One region of the Streptosporangium becharense genome, then DNA from elsewhere that is predicted to be linked to it. Evidence: riboswitches for the same ligand, from Rfam matches in the RefSeq annotation. Region 1 holds a riboswitch; the other holds the start of a gene.
What was found. Region 1 has a riboswitch for cyclic di-AMP ahead of F4562_RS30315 (VldE C-terminal domain-containing protein). Riboswitches for the same ligand answer to the same signal wherever they lie in the genome.

Region 1 (3,561 bases):
AGGCGACGATGACGGGCACAGAGGTGAACCACCCGCTCTTCGCACGGTTCTACGCCCGCATCAGCCGGGTGGTGGAACGCGGCGGCCTGGCCGAGCGCCGGGAGGCGCTGCTGGCCGGGCTCAGCGGGAAGGTCGTCGAGGTGGGTGCCGGGAACGGGCTGACCTTCGCGCACTATCCTCCGACCGTCACCCGGGTGCTCGCGGTCGAGCCGGAACCGCGGCTGCGGCGGCTCGCCCGCGACAACGCCCACCGGGCCCTCGTCCCCGTCGACGTCGTCGGCGGTCTCGCCGACCGGCTTCCGGCGGAGGATGCGAGCTTCGACGCCGCGGTGATGTCGCTGGTGCTGTGCTCGCTTCCCGACCAGGCGTCGGCGTTGCGGGAGGTGCGACGGGTGCTCAGGCCCGGAGGAGAGCTGCGCTTCCTCGAACACGTCCTGGCCGACTCGCCCGGCATGATCCGCGTTCAGCGCCTGCTGGACGCCACGGTGTGGCCGCGCCTGTTCGGCGGGTGCCACACCGGCCGTGACACCGCGGCGGCGATCGCGAGAGCCGGGTTCACCGTCGAGCGGCTGGAGCGCTTCCTGCTGCCCCGGGTCCGCACGCCGCTGTCCTTCCTCATCCTCGGCGTGGCGCGCCGGTAGGAGCCGGTGAGAGACGAGCCCCGCCTCCGGCGCCTCCCGCCGGTGGGGAGACGCCCCCACCCTCGGACCTCCCGCCGGTGGCGGACGAGCCCCGTCCTCGGCGTGGCGTGCCGGCGGGCGACGGACGCGAAGGATCCCTCCGCAGCCCCAGCGGTCAGGAGCGGACGAGGCGGGCGATGGCGGCGGACGCCTCCCTGACCTTCTCCTCGGCTTCGGCGCCTCCCTTGGCGGTGGCCTCGGCCACGCAGTGCGCCATGTGCTCCTCCAGCAGGGAGAGGGCGAAGGACTGCAGGGCCCGGTTGACCGCCGACACCTGGGTGAGGATGTCGATGCAGTACTTGTCCTCCTCGACCATCCTCTGCAGGCCACGGGCCTGACCCTCGATCCGGCGCAGTCGCCGCAGGTGGTCCTTCTTGTTCTCGGCGTATCCGTGCATCGTTTCTCCTCACCTCGGCCTCTCCCGGCCAACACCCTACCCCTGAGGGGTATTCCGCCGGTGCGGGCCGGGTCTGCGGCGGCCACCGGTTCCCGTCGGGCCGACGGTCTCACGACATCGGATTCGGCGGAAGGCCCCGCGGCCCCGGCGTCGGCGGCCGGAGCCGCGGGGCGGCGGGCGTGCGTCAGTACATCGAGATGTGCGGGTGGTCGAAGTGGTTGGCGGTGACGCTGCCGCGGTCGGACATGGCGCGCCAGCCGGAGCCGTGGTTGATGCGCTGGCGCCAGATCACGTACTTGACGCCGAGCCGGTCCTTGTTCTTGATGGCCCAGGCGGCGATCTCGTCGCCGAGCTTGAGGTTGGCCGCCGAGGGCATCGCGCCGCCGGTGCTCATCATGAAGTCGCAGGCACGGCCCAGGGGGTGCTCGCCGCCGTCCTGCGTGGAGCGGTAGCAGCCGACCGTGTACGGCAGGTCGAAGCGGCGCATGACGGCGTCGCGCATGATCCGGGTCCGGTCGGTGATGTTCTCGGCGCCGGTGGGGCTCTGCGCGACCCAGGTGCCGTCGGCGCGGCGGCCGGAGCCGAGGGGTGCGATCAGGCCGAGCTTGCCCTTGATGTCGCCGACGGCCTCCTTGGCCTCGTCGCGCCGGGCCCGGGCCTCCTTCACCTCTTCCCGCGTCTCGCCGGTGAGCTGGACGGCCTTCTCTACGGCCTCCTTCCTGCGGTCGACACCCGCGGCGAGGTCCATCAGGTGGGCACCCTGCTCTGCGGCGAACCGCTCCATCACCGCGGTGCCGCCCAGATCGGGGGTGAACAGCACCGCGACGGTGCTCTGCGCGCCGCTCGGCTGCGAGGGCGGGGTCACGGCGGCGGCCTTCTCCCTGGCCTCCTCGTAGACGGTTTCGGCCTTCCGCAGATCCTTCCTGGCGACCGCTTCGGCCTGCTGCGCCTTCTTCAACTCCCCGCGCTTGGCGGCGTACGTCTCGGCGAGGCTGCCGACCTTCTCCTTGAACCTGGCCAGGTCGGCGCGGAGTTCGGTCTCGGCCGGCTTGGGGGCCGCGAGCACCGCGTCCGCGTGGCCGAGGGCGACCGCCGCGGCGGCGAGGGCGGCGAGGGCGGCGGTCGTCCGGTGACGGGACATGGGGGACGTGACAGTCACACGTTTTCCTCTCGTCTGCCGACCGGGTTAGCTGACGGGTTCGGGCTGGAGGAAGCCCGTCCACGGGTGTGGATTCACCCCGGGTGAGGTGGGTCCCCGGTTCCCGGGCGAGGCGCCCGGGATTAGGCATATCGGCTGTTACAGCCGAGGCAGAACGGAGCTTAGTGGTAAATAACCGGTCATGTGAACCCAATCCACCATAAAACAGTGATCGACTCGCGATTGACTACATAACCCCACAAAACGGACTATGCTCGCCGGGGTGCCTTCCCTCCAGGCGTCGCCCGGCCGGTTGAGGCGGGATCGGCGGGCCGTCGGAGGGTGATCAGGCCACACTCCACACGTCCGGCGTGGACTCACGGCGGCGTCCGACACGCTTCCCGCGGTCACGCGCGTTCACGGTCACGCGCGTTCACGGTCACGCGGCGGAAGCGGTGAGCAGGCGACGGGCGTGGGCGATCGCGGCCGGGGTGTCGGGGAAGATCAGGCCGTCGCGGCGCAGGTGGCCGGCGACGCCGAGGGTGACCAGCACCTGGTCATGCCGGGGACGGACCCCCGAGAGCAGGACGACGATGCCTCGGCGCTCCAGCCGGGTGATGGCGTCGCCGAGCACCTGAGCGCCCGTGGCGTCGAGGGTCGAGACCCGGGACATGCGCAGGATCACGACTCGGACGTCGGCCACCTCGGACAGCTCCAGCAGGAAACGATGGGCGGCGGCGAAGAACAGCGGGCCGTCGAACCGGTAGGCGACGATGTGCTCGGCCAGCAGCCGCCGTTCTTCCGCGTCGTGGTCACCGGTCTCCAGCGGCACCTGCTCCAGTTGCGCCGTACGGGCGACCGCGCGCAGGGCCAGCACGACCGCCACGCCGACGCCCACCGCGACCGCGGTCACCAGGTCGAAGACGACGGTGACGGTGAAGGTGAGCAGGAGTACGAGGCCGTCGGAACGGGTGGACCGGGCGATGGCGCGCAGCGAGCCGACCTCGACCATGCGGACGGTGGTGGCGATCAGCACCCCGGCCAGCGCGGCCAGCGGGATCCGGCCCACCAGCCCGCCGGCCGTGAACACGATGACGGCGAGGATGACGGCGTGGGAGAGCGCGGCCAGCCGGGAGCGTGCGCCGGCCCGGACGTTGACCGCCGTGCGGGCGATCGCCGCCGTGGCCGGGACGCCACCGAACAGTGGGACGACGAGGTTGGCGATCCCCTGCCCGAACAGCTCCCGGTCGGGGTCGTGCCTCTCACCCACGCTCATCGCGTCGGCCACGGTGGCGCACAGCAGGCTCTCCAGCGCGGCCAGCGCCGCGACGGCGAGGGCGGGCGGC
Region 2 (3,561 bases), 2.8 Mb from region 1:
GGGCATCGCGCCCGTGGTCGTACGCGCCACCACAGGGCCGTACAGGGGGGGTCGGGGCGTCCCCGGGCCCGACCCGACCGGCGTTCCCCGCCGCGCCGCGGCGCCGTCCGCACCCACGGCGTCGGAGGTCTCCTGCCGCAGCGGCGGCGGCGGTCGGCCGCGCCCGGTCATGCCGCTTTCCCGGGAACTCGCCCCCGGCCGCGGCCCGGTCCCGGCCCGGGACCCGGGCGCCGGAAGGCACACCCCGCCGGCGGATGGCCTGCCCGCTGGCGGGCAGGCCGGATCAGTCGGCGATGCGGACGCCGCCGGCGAAGGGCCGGTTCTCGATGCTGGCGATGTGGATGACGTCCCCGGTGCGCGGCGCGTGGACCATCAGGCCGCCGCCGAGGTAGATCCCCACGTGGTGCAGGTCGCTGTAGAAGAACACCAGGTCACCCGGACGCAGCTGGTCCTTGGAGATGTGGGTGCCGGCGGCCCACTGGTCGCCGGTGTAGTGCGGCAGGCTGATGCCGACCTTCTGGTAGGCCCACATGACCAGCCCGGAGCAGTCGAAGCCGTTGGGCCCCTCCGCACCCCAGATGTACGGCTTGAGCTGCTGGGTGAGTGCCCAGCGGGCGGCCTCGGCGGCCTTGCCGCTTCCGGGGATGGGCACCTCGACCTTCACCCGGGCTCCCCGGTTGCTGGCGGCCCGGGTGCGCACCTCGCTGAACAGGTCGCTCTCGACCCGCGCGACCAGCCGCTCGATCTTGCTGCGCTTCTTCCCGATGTCGGACAGGAGCTCCTGGACCTCCTCGGTCCTGGCCTTGGCGGTGGCCTGCGCCTGCCTGGCGTCCTCGATCGCCCGGCTCAGCTGGGCGACCTCCTCGCTCTGCTGCTGCTGGAGGGCGTAGGCGGTGGTGGCCTGGTCGAGGAAGGAGTCGGGATCGGCGGACTGGCTGAAGGCGAGCCCGGAGGTCAGCTCGCCCGCCATGTAGCTGCTCTGCGCCAGGAGCGCGGCCTTGTCGCGCTTGATCTTCAGCTCCGACTCGCTGGTGGCGAGGGTCTTCTTGGCGCTTTCGGCGGCGCGCTGCGCCTGCTTGAGCTTGACCCGCCCCCCGTTGTACTGCTCGGTGAGCGTGCCGATCTCGTCGTGGAGTTTCTCGGCCTGGTCGGCCAGCTCCTGGAGGCTGGGCCGGGGGTCGGCGGTGGCCGCGATGAACGGGGTACCGAGGGTCAGGAGCGCGAAGGCCGTCCCGATGATCGCGATACGGCGGCGGAGCCTGCGCGATGTGCGTTCTCGACCGCGGGCATCGCTGCCCGCGTGCTCTCGTCCGCGGTCGCGCGTGCGCTTCACCAGAAGGCTCCTCTTCTCCTCGGCCGCCTACCGGGTTAGCTGACGGGTTCGGGCCGGAGGCAGCCCTACCGGGTGCGCCGGTGGCACTCGGATTCACCCCGGGGACTTCATGGAGAAGTGTGGGTCCCCGGCTCCCCCGGGGGTGGGGGATTCGGCGGGTCAGGCTTTCACGTCTCTGACATCGAGCACGGACATTAGTGCAACGGAGGTTCCTGCTCAACCAGAACTGTGAACTTCGTAGAGCTTGCGCAACTGAAATGTCACGGGAGCATCACATCGCTTCAAGATCCACATGCCCATTACGCTGCCTTTATCGTTCCCGTGACGCCTGTGGCCCCCGGTCTCCCCAGGTCCGCGGGCGTACCGAAGATGAGATCGGCCACATTGCGTGGTCTCGCCGGAGGCGGCGCGGCAATTCGCCGGTCGGCGGCCATCTCGGAGCCGGAGCGGGAGTGTTATGGATGAGCCGTAATTAGGGTCCGCCGAGGACGTACGCTGATCAGTCATGGACCAGGTTGCGGAGCATTCCCCCGTCACGGCCCCGGGCGCCGTCGCCGGGGGACGGCCCTCCCGATCGGGGGGCGAGAAGACGGAGCGGGACCCGGCCGGCCCCGGTGCCACCGAGGTCGTCGTCCGCCGTGCCCGCACCCCCGACGTCCGCGCCATCCGCAGGCTCGTCGACACCTACGGCGGGGCCGGGCCGCGGCTGCTGGAGAAGGCCACCGTCACCCTCTACGAGGACATCCAGGAGTTCTGGGTGGCCACCGACGGGGCGGGCCGGGTCGTCGGCTGCGGAGCGCTCCACGTGCTCTGGGAGGACCTCGCCGAAATCCGCACCGTCGCGGTCGACCCCGACTGCCGGGGGATGGGGATCGGCCACCGGATCGTCTCGGCGCTCATCCGCACCGCCGTGGAACTCGGCCTGCGCCGGGTCTTCTGCCTGACCTTCGAGGTCGATTTCTTCGCCCGCCACGGGTTCCGGGAGATCCAGGGCACGCCCGTCTCCCCGGAGGTGTACGCCGAGCTCCTCGCCTCGTACGACGAAGGCGTCGCCGAGTTCCTCGACCTGGAGCACGTCAAGCCGAATACCTTGGGCAACACCCGCATGCTGCTTCATCTGACACGCGAGCCGGACTTTCATGACGGCGGGGCTGACTCAGTGGAAAGGTGACTGTTGATACCTATATCGATACCTTGTGCAGCAGCAAGCATGTGAGTCTACATACGCCGCATGCGCAGTCTAAGTGAGGTGACGCGGTGAGCACCGGACAGCCGCCGTATCCACAGGATGATCCCGAGCGTGATCGCAACCCCTCGGGACAGCCGGATTACGGGCAGCACAATGTGGGCCGAGCCCCCGGCGGGCACGACCCCGATGTGACAGTTGTGGGATACCGGTCGGAGGGCGCGCAGCCGAACACCGGTCCAGGACAGACCCAGCCCGGCTACGGCCAGCAGCCCGGGTACGGGCAACAGGGTTACGGTCAGCAGGCCCAACCCTCCTACGGTCAGCAGGCTCAGCCTGGTTACGGCCAGCAGCCCGGCTATGGTCAGCAGGCCCAGCCTGGTTACGGCCAGCAGCAGGGTTACGGTCAGCAGTCTGACTACGGTCAGCAGGCCCAACCCTCCTACGGTCAGCAGGCTCAGCCTGGTTACGGTCAGCAGCCCGGCTATGGTCAGCAGGCCCAGCCCTCCTACGGCCAGCAGCCCGGCTACGGCCAACAGGCTCAGCCCGGTTACGGCCAGCAGCCCTCTTACGGTCAGCAGGCTCAGCCTGGTTACGGTCAGCAGTCTGACTACGGTCAGCAGGCCCAGCCCTCCTACGGCCAGCAGCCCGGCTACGGCCAACAGGCTCAACCCGGGTACGGCCAGCAGCCCTCCTACGCCCAGACGCCCTCTTACGGCCAGCAGGCCTACAGCGGTCCCCCCGGAGCCCCCGCCCCCCTCGCGGAGTGGTGGCAGCGTCTGGTGGCGCGGTTCATCGACGGCATCATCCTTGCGATCCCGGCGGTGGTCGTCACCATCGTCATAGGCCTGATCCTCGTCACGGCGCCCAGCTACAACTACAAGACCGGCGACTCCGTCGAGGCGAGCGGGGCGTTCGCCGCCAGTCTCGTCAGCACACTGATCATCGCGGCCATCTTCTTCGCCTACGAGTTCTTCATGCTCTCCCGGGGCGGCCAGACGGTCGGCAAGATGGTCATGGGGATCAAGGTCGTGCCCGTCGG

Region 2: linked by a shared signal. The riboswitch ahead of F4562_RS18230 (C40 family peptidase) and the one ahead of F4562_RS30315 (VldE C-terminal domain-containing protein) in region 1 are both predicted to bind cyclic di-AMP.

The regions. Positions count from the first base shown of each region.
Region 1 is NZ_JACHMP010000001.1:6,984,320-6,987,880, reverse strand. Features, by position in the region: gene F4562_RS30325 (class I SAM-dependent methyltransferase) at 9-641, shown strand; gene F4562_RS30320 (metal-sensitive transcriptional regulator) at 796-1,077, opposite strand; gene F4562_RS30315 (VldE C-terminal domain-containing protein) at 1,262-2,236, opposite strand; cyclic di-AMP (ydaO/yuaA leader) riboswitch at 2,240-2,375, opposite strand; gene F4562_RS30310 (SulP family inorganic anion transporter) at 2,655-3,561, opposite strand, start outside.
Region 2 is NZ_JACHMP010000001.1:4,137,292-4,140,852, forward strand. Features, by position in the region: gene F4562_RS18230 (C40 family peptidase) at 284-1,333, opposite strand; cyclic di-AMP (ydaO/yuaA leader) riboswitch at 1,342-1,500, opposite strand; gene F4562_RS18235 (amino-acid N-acetyltransferase) at 1,839-2,504, shown strand; gene F4562_RS36395 (RDD family protein) at 2,591-3,561, shown strand, end outside.